2 regions of the Kitasatospora sp. NPDC091276 genome follow, and region 2 is predicted to be linked to the other one. Evidence: riboswitches for the same ligand, from Rfam matches in the RefSeq annotation. Region 2 holds a riboswitch; the other holds the start of a gene.
The links. Region 2 has a riboswitch for S-adenosylmethionine ahead of thrC (threonine synthase). Riboswitches for the same ligand answer to the same signal wherever they lie in the genome.
Positions count from the first base shown of each region.

Region 1: another riboswitch for S-adenosylmethionine. It lies ahead of AB0O19_RS09225 (aminotransferase class V-fold PLP-dependent enzyme); the one in region 2 lies ahead of thrC (threonine synthase).

Region 1 covers NZ_JBFBFU010000006.1:552-7,800, reverse strand. Annotated here, with positions in the region: gene AB0O19_RS09235 (rhomboid family intramembrane serine protease) at 98-880, shown strand; gene AB0O19_RS09230 (Lrp/AsnC ligand binding domain-containing protein) at 922-1,203, shown strand; gene AB0O19_RS09225 (aminotransferase class V-fold PLP-dependent enzyme) at 1,231-2,610, opposite strand; SAM riboswitch class IV at 2,664-2,781, opposite strand; gene trpD (anthranilate phosphoribosyltransferase) at 2,889-3,965, opposite strand; gene AB0O19_RS09215 (hypothetical protein) at 4,086-4,511, opposite strand; gene AB0O19_RS09210 (heme-copper oxidase subunit III) at 4,908-5,528, shown strand; gene AB0O19_RS09205 (c-type cytochrome) at 5,717-6,526, shown strand; gene AB0O19_RS09200 (Rieske 2Fe-2S domain-containing protein) at 6,535-7,249, shown strand, end outside.
Region 2 covers NZ_JBFBFU010000007.1:1,663-8,911, reverse strand. Annotated here, with positions in the region: gene AB0O19_RS10885 (MoaD/ThiS family protein) at 205-483, opposite strand; gene thrC (threonine synthase) at 524-1,804, opposite strand; SAM riboswitch class I at 1,822-1,958, opposite strand; gene AB0O19_RS10875 (glucosyl-3-phosphoglycerate synthase) at 2,106-3,107, shown strand; gene AB0O19_RS10870 (trehalose-6-phosphate synthase) at 3,158-4,624, shown strand; gene otsB (trehalose-phosphatase) at 4,671-5,510, opposite strand; gene AB0O19_RS10860 (DUF3263 domain-containing protein) at 5,541-5,801, opposite strand; gene AB0O19_RS10855 (cupin domain-containing protein) at 5,869-6,219, shown strand; gene AB0O19_RS10850 (extracellular solute-binding protein) at 6,269-7,249, opposite strand, start outside.

The sequences.
Region 1 (7,249 bases), on a different contig from region 2:
GCAACCATCCCGGCCACCAGTCAGGAGAACGAGCGGGCTAGTCCACCTGCCGTACAAGGCCGTGTCACACGCCCGACACGGAGGGATGCTTGGCCGCATGGCACTGACGGCCCCCGGGCACACCGACGCGCGGGGCGAGCACCCGTCCGTGCCCGCCCCGGCGGTCACCTACGCCCTGATCGCGGTCAACACCCTGGTGTTCCTGCTGGGCCCGGCCGCCGGGCTCAACCCGCTGTACGGCACCGGCCAGTCCCGGCTCTGCGCGGAGCAGCGGTACGAGCAGCGCTGGGGCGTCATCCCCGCCGAGGTGCTGGCCGGCCGCCCGCTGACCGCCGAGCAGCTGGCCCAGGCCCCCGACCCGGCCCCGGGCTGCCCGGCCGCGCCCACCCCGGGCAAGCACCCGGCGCTGTCCGTCCTCACCGGGCTCTTCGTGCACGCCGGCTGGCTGCACCTGCTGGGCAACCTGCTCTTCCTCCACGTCTTCGGCCCCACCGTCGAACGGCGGCTGGGCCGGGCCCGGTTCGCCGTCTTCTACCTGGCCGCCGGCAGCCTGGCCACGTACGGCTTCGCCCTCGCCGAGGCGCACTCCCCGGGCTCCACCCGGGTGCTGATCGGCGCCTCCGGCGCGATCTCCGCCGTCCTCGGCGCCTACCTGCGCTTCCATCCGCGCGCCCGGGTGACGACGCTCGTCCCGCTGCTGCTGTTCCTGCCGCTGCGCTTCCCGGCCTGGCTGGTGCTCGGCCTCTGGTTCGCCCTGCAGTGGTGGTCGGTCCACTCGGCCGGGCCCGGGGTGGCCTATCTGGTTCACGTGATCGGCTTCTCGGCGGGCTTCCTCTACGCCTGCACGGCGGTCAGCCACCCCCCGAGACGACCCGGCTGACGCCCGATACGCTGGCGGCACCCCACAAAGGAGCCCGAACAGTGATCACCGCCATCGTCCTGATCAAGACCAGTGTCGACCGCATCCCGGAGATCGCCGAAGCCATCGCGGCCATCGAGGGCGTCAGCGAGGTGTACTCGGTGACCGGCGGCTACGACCTGGTGGCGATGGTCCGGGTGCGCCGGCACGACGATCTGGCCGCGGTCATCCCGGGCCGGCTGAACAAGGTCCCGGGCGTGGCCCACACCGAGACCCAGATCGCCTTCCGCACCTACTCCCAGCACGACCTCGAGGCCGCCTTCGCCCTCGGCCTGGACGAGTAGGCCCCTCGGCCCCGCCGACCGGGCCCCTCAGCCCTGCTGACGCCCCCGGTCGACCTGCACGGTGGCGACGCAGCGCCCGCCCTCGTTGCGGTAGTTCCACGCGGCACCGTCCGTGACCAGCTCGCGCACGGCGGTCAGGAAGCGGTCGACGTGCTCGTCCGGGGTCCCGGCCCCGAAGCTCACCCGGATCGCGTTCAGGCTGCGCTCGCCGGGCAGCGACGGCTCGGGCGCCCCGCACTCGGAGGGGGAGACCTCTTCGTCCCCGAGCAGGGTGCGCAGCAGCGGGTGCGCGCAGAACAGGCCGTCGCGGACCCCGATGCCGTACTCGGCGGACAGCGCGGCCGAGAAGTGCGAGCTGTTCCAGCCCTGGACGACGAAGGACAGCACGCCCACCCGGGCCGCCTCGGCGCCGAACAGGGTCAGCACCTTGACCTGCGGGATCTCCGCCAGCCCGGCGGTCAGCCGGGCGATCAGCTGCCGCTCCCGGGCCTCCAGCGCGTCGAAGCCCGCCTCGCTCAGCGCCCGGCAGGCCGAGGCGATCGCGTAGGCGCCGATGACGTTCGGCGAGCCGGCCTCGTGCCGGGCCGGGCCGGAGTGCCACTGGACGGCCACCGAGCCGTCGCTCTCCCGGGCCACCGTCCGGGTCGCCCCGCCGCCGGCCAGGTACGGGTCGGCCGCGTCCAGCCAGTCCGCCCGGCCGGCCAGCACGCCGGCGCCGAAGGGCGCGTAGATCTTGTGGCCGGAGAAGGCGATCCAGTCGACGTCCAGCTCGCGCACCGAGACCCGGTGGTGCGGGGCCAGCTGGGCGGCGTCCAGCACCACCCGGGCGCCGTGCCGGTGCGCGGTCCCGGTCAGCTCGGCGACCGGCCACAGCTCGCCGGTCACGTTGGAGGCTCCGGTGACGCAGAGCAGCTTGGGGCCCTCGGGCGCCTCGGCGAGCGCGGCGTCCAGGGCGGCGACCGCCTCGGCGTGCGAGCGCGGCGCGCGCAGGTAGTGGACGTCGAGCCCGGCGTGCGCCCAGGGCAGCAGCGAGGCGTGGTGCTCGGTCTCGAAGGCGAACACCCGGGTCCCGGCCGGGACGGCCGAGGCGAGCAGGTTCAGCGAGTCGGTGGTGGCCCGGGTGAAGACCACCTGGTCGCCCTCGCGCAGGTCGAGGAACTCGGCGACGGTGCGGCGGCTCTGCTCGAACAGGTCGGTGGACAGCTGGGAGAGGTACCCGGCGCCGCGGTGCACGCTGCCGTAGTAGGGGGCGTAGGCGGAGACGTCGTCCCAGACCCGCTGGAGCGCCGGGGAGCTGGCCGCGTAGTCGAGGGCCGCGTACCCGACCTTCTCGCCGCTGGCGAGCGGGACCTGGACGTCGTGGCCGAGGACGGCGAGGGGGGCGCAGATTTCGGTGGCGATCGACATGAGGATGCACTCCTTCTGGGGGTGTGGGACCCCGGGAGTGCTAAGTCGTCGGGCGTCCGCGCTTGCCGCACGGACGATTCGCCGAGCGACCCGGTCCTCACCCAGGGCACCCCGCCACGGACGGAGGGTTGCCGGACAGCAAGCTGGGGCTTGACGCTGTCACTCATGACCTGGCCAAGACTCTAGGTCGCGCCCAGCGAGTGGTCAAACAGGCATCCACCATCCGGACAGCCGAGGAGCCCGCGCCGGCGTTCCGGCACGGGCTCCCAAGTACCGCCTCACACCCGGCTGGTGGCCTCCGACCAACGCCGCAGCAGCTCCTGCGCCGCGCCCGAGTCGATGGCCCGCTCGGCCCGCGCCATGCCGGCCGCGAGCTGTTCGGTGAGCGGCGCCTCACCCAGGTCGAGCGCGACCAGCGCCGCCGCCGTGTTCATCAGGACGGCGTCCCTCACCGCCCCGCGCTCGCCGGCCAGCAGCCGCCGCGCGACCTCGGCGTTGTACGAGGGGTCCGCCCCGCGCAGCGCCTCGATGCCGACCAGCTCGACGCCGACGTCCCGCGGGTCGAAGGCGGTCTCGGTGACGGTCCCGTCCCGCACGATCCACACCTGCGAGGTGGTGGTGATGGTCAGCTCGTCCAGGCCGTCGTCGCCCCGGAAGACCAGGCCGGTCGAGCCGCGCCGGGCGAGCACGCCGGCGATCAGTCCGGCGAGCCGGGTGTCGAAGCAGCCGATCGCGTGCGAGGTGACCTTGGCCGGGTTGGTCAGCGGGCCGAGGATGTTGAACGCGGTCGGCACCCCGAGGTCGCGCCGGGCGGTGGCGGCGTGCCGCATCGACGGGTGGAACTTGGCCGCGAAGCAGAAGGTCAGCCCGACCTCCTCGGCGATCTCGGCGACCCGCCGGGCCGACAGGTCGAGGCGGACGCCGAGCTTCTCCAGCACGTCCGAGGAGCCGCTGGCCGAGGAGGAGGCCCGGTTGCCGTGCTTGACCACCTTGGCGCCGGCCGCGGCCGCGACGATCGCCGACATGGTGGAGATGTTGACGGTCTTGGCCCGGTCGCCGCCGGTGCCGACGATGTCCACGGCCGGGCCGGGGATGTCCAGCGGCTCGGCGTGCGCGTACATCGCGTCCACCAGGCCGGTGATCTCGTCGACCGTCTCGCCCTTGGCCCGCAGCGCCACCATGAACCCGGCCACCTGGACGGGGGACGCCTCGCCGCTCATGATCCGGTCCATCGCCCACGCGGTGGCCGAGCGGTCGAGGTCCTCCCCCTTCAACAGCGCCGCCAGGACGTCCGGCCAGGTGCGGACCACCTGCGCGGGTGCGGTACCACCGTTCGCAGGGTTCACGTTCACCATGGCTGACTCCAGCTGTTGTCGGGTTCCCCGCGTCGGGGGGACGTCCGTACGGATGGAGTCAGCCTATCGACCGGCGGGGTTCCCGCGGCGGCGTCTTCTCTGGTCCTGAGACGGCACCGCTCAGCGGCTGACGGGCGCCCGCTTGGCCAGCCGCGCCCGCAGCAGGGTGGCGACCGCCTCGGCCAGCGCCACCGGGTCCACCGGGCGCGAGATCGCGGCGTCGGCCCGGCTCCAGGCGGCCAGCCAGGAGTCCTGCGGCCGGCCGATCAGCACCAGCACCGGCGGGCAGCCGTAGATCTCGTCCTTGAGCTGGCGGCCGAGCCCGAGCCCGCCGGCCGGCACCGCCTCGCCGTCCAGGATGCAGAGGTCCACGCCGCCCTTCTCCAGTGCCTTCAGCACCGCGGGGGTGGTCGCGCACTCCAGGTAGGACAGTTCCGGAAGGTCCTCGACGGGCCGGCGGCCGAGTGCCGTCAGCACCTGCTCGCGGGTGTTGCGGTCATCGCTGTAGACGAGAACGGTGAGCGTCTCGTCGGTCGTGTACGCCATGGGCCCTGCTCCCTCAAGTGTGATCCGGACCACGTTCGCCTGATCCGGATGCTACTCCCGATCACCCGTCGCCGAGTCCCCCTCGCGGACCTTCCCCCCTCAAGCCGCCGCGCCCGCGACTCACCCGCCCGGAGGACGGCCCGTCACCCGGACCCGTCCAGACCACCCGTACGGCCGACAAGGGACCCGCGCATTACCCCCGGAGGCTCCGCCAAGCGTGCAACGACGCGCTGGGCAACGGGGTCGCGGGCCCCTTCGAGGAACCGTCAGAAAAGGGACACGCCGCTGCTCAGCCGCCATTGGGACCCCCCACCGCCCTCCAGGGGGGCATACCGCACGCACCGGACACTCCGAGGGACACCCCCCGGCGTGAAGACGGAATAAGGGACCGACATAATGTCCGTCGTGGCGACAGCAACAGCAGTAGAAACCGGGCACGCGCACGGATCGGTCAACCGGCCGAACATGGTCAGCGTCGGAACGATCGTCTGGCTCAGTTCCGAGTTGATGTTCTTCGCGGCCCTCTTCGCGATGTACTTCACGCTCCGCTCCGTCAAGGGAGCCGAGTTCTGGACCGAGAAGGCGCACGCCCTCAACGTGCCCTTCTCCTCGGTCAACACCACGATCCTGGTGCTCTCCTCGCTGACCTGCCAGCTCGGCGTGTTCGCTGCCGAGCGCGGGGACGTGAAGAAGCTCCGCTCGTGGTTCGTCATCACCTTCGTGATGGGCGCGATCTTCATCGGCGGCCAGATCTTCGAGTACACCGAGCTGGTCAAGAAGGACGGCCTCTCGCTGTCCTCCGACCCGTACGGCACGGTGTTCTACCTGACCACCGGCTTCCACGGTCTGCACGTGACGGGTGGTCTGATCGCCTTCCTGCTGGTCCTGGGACGGACGTACGCAGCCAAGCGCTTCACGCACGAGCAGGCCACCGCCGCGATCGTCGTGTCGTACTACTGGCACTTCGTCGACGTCGTGTGGATCGGCCTGTTCGCGACCATCTACCTGATCAAGTAACCAGCTGATCAGGTCGCTGGCCACCGGCTTCGGTCCCCGCCCTCACCGGCGTCGGGCCGATTCTGCCGGTGGGCGACGCTCCCACCGACCGACCGCGCGCGCAGCCCTAGACAGGCAGCCTCGTGCCGGCCAGACCGGCCGCCGGGTGCACCCACCAGTCGACCAGATCCTGACACCGGGGTTATTCCGTGAAAAAGCTCTCCGCACGACGGCGCCACCCATTGGCGGCGCTGGTCGTCCTACTTCTCGCCCTGGCGGCAACCGGGGGGCTGTACGCCGCGTTCGCGCCCGCCGACAAGGCGCAGGCCGACGTCGCCGCGCAGTCGCTCGCGATCGATGAGGGCAAGAAGCTCTTCGCCGTGGGCTGCTCCTCGTGCCACGGCCTGAACGGCCAGGGCAGCAGCGACGGTCCGAGCCTGGTCGGCGTCGGCTCCGCCTCCGTCGACTTCCAGGTCGGTACCGGCCGCATGCCGGCCCAGCAGCCCGGCGCCCAGGTGCCGCGCAAGAAGAACATCTACTCGCAGGCGGAGATCGACCAGCTCGCCGCCTTCGTCGCCTCGCTCGGCCCCGGCCCGGTGACGCCGACCCCGGAGCAGTACACCTCGACCAACCCGGATGACATCTCCGCGGGTGGCGAGCTGTTCCGCACCAACTGCGCCCAGTGCCACAACTTCGCCGGCCAGGGCGGTGCCCTGACCAAGGGCAAGTACGCCCCGTCGCTGGAGGGCGTGGACGCCAAGCACATCTACGAGGCCATGCAGACCGGCCCGCAGAACATGCCGTCGTTCCCGGACACCACCATGCCCGAGGAGCAGAAGAAGCAGATCGTGGCCTTCGTCCGCCACACCACCTCCGATGAGCCCAACCCCGGTGGTCTCACGCTCGGCAGCCTCGGTCCGGTGACCGAGGGTCTGTTCGGCTGGATCTTCGGTCTCGGCACGCTCATCGCGGTCGCGATCTGGGTCGCCGCCCACACCACCAAGGCCAAGAAGTCATGAGCCACGACATGTCAGAAGAGAAGCTGCCGGAGTCGCACGGCTCCGCCGGTGACGTCGCCGCGCACGGCGACCCGTTCGCCGACCCGGGCCTGCCGGCCCACGAGCCCCGCCGCACCGACATCGACGAGCGGGCCGCCCAGCGGGCCGAGCGCCAGGTCTCGCTGATGTTCGTGGTCTCGATGCTCGCCACCATCGGCTTCATCGCCTCGTACGTGGCCATCGACCCGGACAAGATCGTCTACATCTTCCCGCTCGGTCACGTCAGCGCGCTGAACTTCGCGCTCGGCCTGACCCTGGGCGTCGCGCTGTTCATGATCGGCGCGGGTGCGGTCCACTGGGCCCGCACGCTGATGTCGGACGTCGAGCTGCCGGCCGAGCGCCACCCGATCGAGGCTGACGACGAGGTCCGCGCGGACGTCATCGAGCAGTTCAAGACCGGTGCCGCCGAGTCCGGTTTCGGCCGCCGCAAGATGATCCGCAACACCCTCATCGGCTCCATGGCGCTGGTCCCGCTCTCCGGCGTGGTCCTGCTCCGCGACCTCGGGCCGCTGCCCGAGAAGAAGCTGAAGGAGACGGGCTGGAACGAGGCGACCCCGGCCAAGCCCCTGCAGCTCATCAACATGAGCACCAACCTGCCGATGAAGGCCGAGGACATCGTCATCGGCTCGCTGACCTTCGCCATGCCCGAGGGTCTGCACGTCCACGACGAGGACTTCCAGCAGG
Region 2 (7,249 bases):
CGTCCGGCGATTCGCGGGTGATTCGCGGGTGAGGATGAGGGGAAGCCCTGTTCCCAACCGAGCCACACTCTACTCCGACTTGACCCCGCCATATTCCCGCCGAAATGCGGCCGGCCGCCCGTGCGTACGGAGAACGGAATTCCGTACGCGCGGACGGCCGGTCGGACGAGCGGCTCGGGCGGGGTGCCCGGATCGGGGCGCGGCTCAGCAGCCGCCGGCCACCGCCGGGATGATCGAGACGCTGGCGCCGTCCGCGATCCCGGTCGCCAGGCCCTCGGCGAAGCGCACGTCGTCGTCGTTCACGTAGACGTTGACGAAGCGGCGCAGCTTGCCGGCGTCGTCCAGGATGCGGGCGGCGATCCCCGCGTGGTTCTTCTCCAGGTCGGCGATGACCTCGCCCAGGGTGGCGCCCTCGGCGGCCACCTCGGCGGCGCCGCCGGTGTAGGTGCGCAGGATGGTGGGGATACGGACGTTGGCGCTCATGGTTCTCCTAGCGGACAGGGCCCAGCGGGGTGGGGGGTGTTCAGGCGGACGCGAGGCCGGCGTCGTGGAAGGACGCCAGGGTCGGGCGGATGACGGCGGTCATCCCGGCCCCGGCGACGGCGTCCAGGGTCTTCAGGCCGTCGCCGGTGTTGATCGCGACGGTCTCCTTGGCCGGGTCCAGCTGGCCGGTCTCCACCAGCTTCTTCAGCACGCCGACGGTCACCCCGCCCGCGGTCTCGGCGAAGACGCCCTCGGTCCGGGCCAGCAACCGGATCGCGTCCACCACCTCGGCGTCGGTGACGTCCTCGACCGCGCCGCCGGTGCGCCGGGCGATGTCCAGCACGTACGGGCCGTCCGCCGGGTTGCCGATCGCCAGCGACTTGGCGATGGTGTCCGGCTTGACCGGGCGGATCACGTCCTGGCCGGCCTTGAACGCCGCCGACACCGGGGAGCAGCCCGCCGCCTGGGCGCCGAAGACCTTGTACGGCCGGTCCTCGACCAGGCCGAGCCTGATCAGCTCCTGCAGCCCCTTGTCGATCTTGGTCAGCTGGGAGCCGGAGGCGATCGGGATGACGATCTGCTCCGGCAGCCGCCAGCCGAGCTGCTCGCAGATCTCGTACGCCAGCGTCTTGGAGCCCTCGCCGTAGTACGGGCGCAGGTTGACGTTGACGAAGCCCCAGCCCTCGCCGGCCGGGTCGCCGATCAGCTCCGAGCAGAAGCGGTTCACGTCGTCGTAGTTGCCCTCGATGCCGACCAGCTCGCCGCCGTACACCCCGGCCATGACGACCTTGCCCTGCTCCAGGTCGTGCGGGATGAACACGCAGGACTTGAAGCCGGCCCGGGCGGCCGCCGCGCCCACCGCGCCGGCCAGGTTGCCGGTGGAGGAGCAGGAGAGCGTCGTGAAGCCGAAGGCCCGCGCGGCCTCGATGGCGCAGGCCACCACGCGGTCCTTGAACGAGTGGGTCGGGTTGCCCGAGTCGTCCTTGATGTGCAGCTGCGCGGTGAAGCCCAGCTCGCGGCCCAGGTTGTCCGCCTTGACCAGCGGGGTCCAGCCGGGGTTCAGGTTGGGCTTGGTGGCGACGTCGGCCGGGACGGGCAGCAGCGGCGCGTAGCGCCAGATCGAGCTCGGGCCGGCCTCGATCCGGCGGCGCAGCGCCTCGGCGTCCTCGCTGCCGAAGTCGTACGCGATCTCCAGCGGGCCGAAGCACTCCAGGCAGGCGAAGCTCGGACCGAGCGGGAAGCGGGTGCCGCACTCCCGACAGGACAGCGCGGTGGCGGGGCCGAGGTCCACGGATGCGGGTGCGACAGTGTCGATAGCCATGATGGCGGAGGCCTCTCTCCTCATCTTCCCCGTGGCACGGTCGCGCCACAGGCCGGAATTGGCACCTGTCCCGCCGGGGCCTGTCGACAGACAGCCGCGCGAGAAGGTTGCCGGGACGTCAACGGGCCGTTCCCTCAGTCCCTCTGGATGAGCTTGTGAAATTGTGGTGGTGCTCAACGGCGACCCCGGCGTGCAAAGGTCCGGCCGCTGTACGAAGACTGTATCCGAAGGCGTCAACCCCGAACGGGATCGTCCGCCACGCGAGATGGCGCGTCCCACCGACCCCGCCGAGGAGAGTCCCGTGCCCGCCGAACCGACCCCCGCGCTGCTCCCGCAGGCGGCGTCCTGGCTGCGCCGCCGCTCGTGGAGCGCGGTCGACCGGCCGGTGCACTCCCTGCTGGAGGCCAAGCGCCGGACCGGCCACACGGTCAGCGTGGTGCTGCCCGCGCTGGACGAGGAGGCCACCGTCGGCGACATCGTCCGCACCATCCGCCGCGAGCTGATGGAGCGCCTCCCGCTGGTCGACGAACTCGTCGTGGTCGACTCCGGCTCGGCCGACGCCACCGCCGCCGTCGCCGCCCGGGCCGGCGCCCGGGTGGAGTACCGCGACGCGATCCTGCCCCGGCTGCCCGCCGTCCCCGGCAAGGGCGAGGTGCTCTGGCGCTCGCTGCTGGTCACCCGCGGCGACATCATCTGCTTCGTCGACGCCGACCTGCGCGAGTTCGACCCGGCCTTCGTCTCCGGCATCCTCGGCCCGCTGCTGACCGAACCGGACATCCAGCTGGTCAAGGCCATGTACGACCGGCCGCTGGAGACCGAGGGCGCGGTGGTCCCGGCCGGCGGCGGCCGGGTCACCGAACTGGTCGCCCGCCCGCTGCTCAACCTGCACTGGCCGGAACTCGCCGGTTTCGTCCAGCCGCTCGGCGGCGAGTACGCGGCCCGCCGCGCGCTGCTCGAACGGCTCCCCTTCCCCACCGGCTACGGCGTCGAACTCGGCCTGCTGGTCGACGCGCTGGAGACGGTCGGGCTGGACGCCCTGGCCCAGGTGGACGTCGGCGTCCGGCACCACCGGCACCAGGACGGCCAGGCCCTCGGCCGGATGGCCGCCACCATCTACCGCACCGCCCTCGAACGCCTCGACCGCACCCACCGGCTGAAGGCCTCGGCCGACCTGGTCCACCCGCTGCTGACCCAGTTCACCCGCGACCCGCAGAGCCGGGAGTTCACCGCCCACACCCACCCGGTGACCGCCCTGGAACGCCCGCCCATGCACACCGTGCCCGAGTACGCGACCCGACACTGAACACCCACCGAAAGGGTTTGCCGCTCCGGAGCCCCGGCAACGTACCAACCATGGGCGATCTCACGACCGAACGTTCGAGTGCGACCGGCACCGCCCCCGTCCTGGTGGCCTCCAATCGGGGACCGGTGTCGTTCAGCACCGCGGACGACGGCACGCTGACCCTCCGCCGCGGCGGCGGAGGCCTGGTCTCCGGCCTCTCCGCCATCGACGACCCCGACGCCGTCTGGGTCTGCGCCGCCCTCGGCGCGGCCGACCGGCAGGCCGCCAGAGGGGCCCCGGACGGCCGCCTCGACCTCGCCGGGCACGACGTGGGCGGCCAGGCCGTCCGCATGCTGGACATCGATCCCGACACCTTCGCCCGCGCCTACAACGGCGTCGCCAACTCCACCCTCTGGTTCGTCCACCACCTGCTCTACGCCACCCCCACCGCCCCCGCCTTCGACGCCGGGTTCCGCACCGAGTGGGCCGCCTACCGCGCCTACAACGCCGCCTTCGCCGAGGCGCTGGCCGCCGAGGCCGCCCCCGGGGCCGCCGTGCTGGTCCAGGACTACCACCTCTCGCTGACCCCTGCCCTGCTCCGCGCCGCCCGCCCCGACCTGCGGATCGGCCACTTCTCGCACACCCCGTGGGCCCCGCCCGAGTACTTCCGGCTGCTGCCCGACGACGTCGCCGAGGCCGTCCTCACCGGCATCCTGGGCGCCGACCGGGCCGGCTTCCTGACCCGCCGCTGGGCGCTGGCCTTCGCCGACTGCTGCGCCGACCTGCTCGGTGCCGAGGTCGACCGGGACGCCATGACCGTCACCCACGCCGGCCGCACCACCCGGCTCGGCGTGCACGCGCTCGGCGCCGACGCCGACTTCCTGCGCGAGCGCTCCCACCGCCCGGACGTCGACGAACGCCTCGCCGCCCTCCGCGAGGCCGTCGGCGGGCGGCGCACCATCGTCCGGGTCGACCGCACCGAGCTGAGCAAGAACATCGTCCGCGGCCTCCAGGCCTACCGGCACCTGCTGCGCACCCGCCCCGAATGGCACGACCGGGTGGTGCACATCGCCTTCGCCTACCCCTCGCGCACCGACCTCGCCGAGTACCGCGCCTACACCGCGCAGGTCCAACGGCTCGCCGAGGACATCAACGCCGAGTTCGCCACCCCCGCCTGGCAGCCGCTGATCCTGCACGTCGACGACGACTTCCCGCGTTCCCTGGCCGCCTACCGGCTCGCCGACGTGGCCCTGGTCAACCCGATCCGGGACGGCATGAACCTGGTCGCCAAGGAGGTTCCGGTGGTGTCCGACCACGGCTGCGCCCTGGTGCTCTCCCGCGAGGCCGGCGCGCACGCCGAACTCGCCGAGGACGCGCTCACCGTCAACCCGTACGACGTCATCGCCACCGCCGACGCCCTGCACGCCGGCCTCACCATGCCCGATGGGGAGCGCGCCGACCGCACCAAGCGCCTCGCGGCGGCGGCCACCGCGCTGCCCCCGCAGCAGTGGTTCCTCGACCAGCTCAGCGCGCTGTGAACCGGCTCAACGCGCTCTGAGCCCGCTCAACGCGCTGCCGTCCGGCTCAGACCGCGCCGACGGCCGCGCCCAGCGCCGCGAGCAGTTCCACCACGCCGGCCGGGCCCGGGACCACCAGGTCGGCCCGGTCGGCGAGTTCGCGCACCGGCGCGTCCCCCACCGCGCCGCTGCACACCAGCAGCCCCGCCACCCCCTCGCCGCGCAGCTTCTCCACCGCCGCGAAGGCCGCCACGTCCCCCAGGTCGTCCCCCGCGTACAGCACCGAACCTGCCCCGCGCTCGCGCAGGAAACCGGTCAGCGCCGCGCCCTTGTCCACCCCCGGCGGCCGCAGCTCCAGCACCAGCCGCCCGGGCTCCACCACCAGCCCGTGCCCGGCCGCCAGCTCGCCGACCGGCGACCGCAGCAGCTCCAGCGCCTCCTCGGGCGCCGCCGTGCGCCGGGTGTGCACCGCCAGCGAGCGACCCTTGTCCTCCAGCCACGTCCCCTCGGGCGCCCCCGCCGCCGCCAGCAGGCCAGGCAGCGCCGCCCGCGCCCCGGCCACCCCGGGGTGCACCGGCGGCGCGGTCACCTCGCCGCCCTCCCAGCGCTCGGCGCCGTAGTGCCCCAGCACCACGACCCCGGGCAGCCCGTCCAGGCCGCCGTACTCCGCCGCCAGCGCGGCCGGCCGACCCGTCACCACCACCACGGCCCGCACCGCCGGCACCAGCGCCCGCAGCGCGGCCGCCGCCCCCGGATGTGCCCGCGCCCGATCGGGATCCGCCACGATCGGCGCCAGCGTCCCGTCGAAGTCCAGCGCGATCACCGCCTCGCCCGGCGCCGCCAGGATCGCCCGCAGCCCGTCCCGACCGGCAGCCGTGACCGGCGCCCACTTCTCGTCAAAGCCCATGCCCGAGCCCTACCCCGCGGCCCCGTCCCGCTACCGTGCCGCCCGCCGGGCCTCCCGGATCCGGCGCAGCCGGTTCACCAGGACCGGGGCGTGCGCCAGGGCCTCCGGCCGGTCCAGCAGCGCGTTCAGCAGCTGGTAGTACCGGGTGGAGGAGAGCCCCAGCTCCTCCCGGATCGCCCGCTCCTTGGCCCCGGCCGTCCGCCACTGCCGCCCCTCCAGGGCCAGCACCGCCACGTCCCGCTCACTCAGCTCGCCCACCAGGACACCTCCGCCATCACTACGGAGTGTCATTCTCCCGCGTGAGCCGGACACACTGTGCGCCCTCCGGCACCCGGCCGCCCCGGCTAGCGTCGGCGGTATGACCACGCCCAGCTTCGCCGTGCACATCCCCACCGCCGACCTCGAACCCGATCCGCTCGACCCGGCCCAGATCGTCTCCGGCACCCCGGAGGTCTCCGGACTGGTCCTCGCCGAGTCCCCCGACGGCCGCCAGCTGCGCGGCATCTGGCAGATCACCCCCGGCGTGGTCACCGACGTGGAGGCCGACGAGCTGTTCGTGGTGCTCAGCGGCCGGGCCACCATCGAGGTCGAGGGCGGCCCGACCCTGGAGGTCGGCCCGGGCGACTGCGCCGTGCTGCGCGAGGGCGACCGGACCACCTGGACGGTCCACGAGACGCTCCGCAAGGCCTACGCCATCACGCTCCCCTGACGAGCCCGCCCCTGACGACCCCGCCCCTGGAGGGCGCCCCGGCCCGGGTTCACTTGCGGACCCGGGCCGCCTCCTTGACCGCCGCGTCCTGCAGCCCGGCGAGCGCCTGCTTCGGGTCCCCGGTGACGGCCTGCCCGATCCCGGCCTTGATCCGGTTGCTGACGTCGCCCCAGGCCGGGTCCCCGAACGGGTAGAAGCTGGCGTTGGTCAGCCCGACCGCGAACTGCTTGAGGTCCTCGTGCTTCGGGTCGGACGTCATCTGGTTGAACGCGTCCTGGGTGACCGGCAGCAGGTTGTACTGCTCGTCGAACTTCAGCTGGAACTCGCGGGAGTAGGCGAAGGACAGGAACTTCTTGATCTCGTTCTTGTGCCCGTTGGCCTTGAACGCCATCATCCAGTCCGCGACGCCGAGGCTGCCGGTCTTGCCCACGCCGTCCTTCTTGGGGATCGGCGCCGTCCCGAAGTCGATCTTCCCGGCGGTGGCCATCCGCAGCAGCGTCGGGTGCCCGTTCAGCATCGCGACCTTCCCGGCCGCGAAGTCCTGGAAGACCGGGGTGCGGTTCATCTTGCCCGGGTCCGGATAGGTCAGCCCGGTGGCCACCAGGTTGTTCTTCAGCCAGCTGAAGGTGGCCTGGTTCTGGGCGCTGTCGATGGTGTAGTTGCCGACGTCGTCGGAGAGGCTGCCGCCGCCGCTCAGCGTCCACAGCATGGACTCGGCCGGCGCCTCCTCCGGCCCGAGCGGCAGCCCGTACGGGGTCACGCCCGGCACCTTGGCCTTGATCTTCTCGGCGTCCTGGCGCAGTTCGTTCCAGGTGGCCGGCGGCTGGGTGATGCCGGCCTGGCGGAAGACCGCCTTGTTGTAGAAGAGCACCCGGGAGGAGGAGACGAACGGGATGCCGTACTGGGTGCCGAGCACCTGCCCGGCGTGCGCGAAGGTGTCCAGGAAATTGGCCTGGGTGTCCATCGAGAGCACGTCGGCGGCCGGGTACAGCCGGTCCGCCGCGACCTGGTCGGCGAAGCCGCCGGTCTG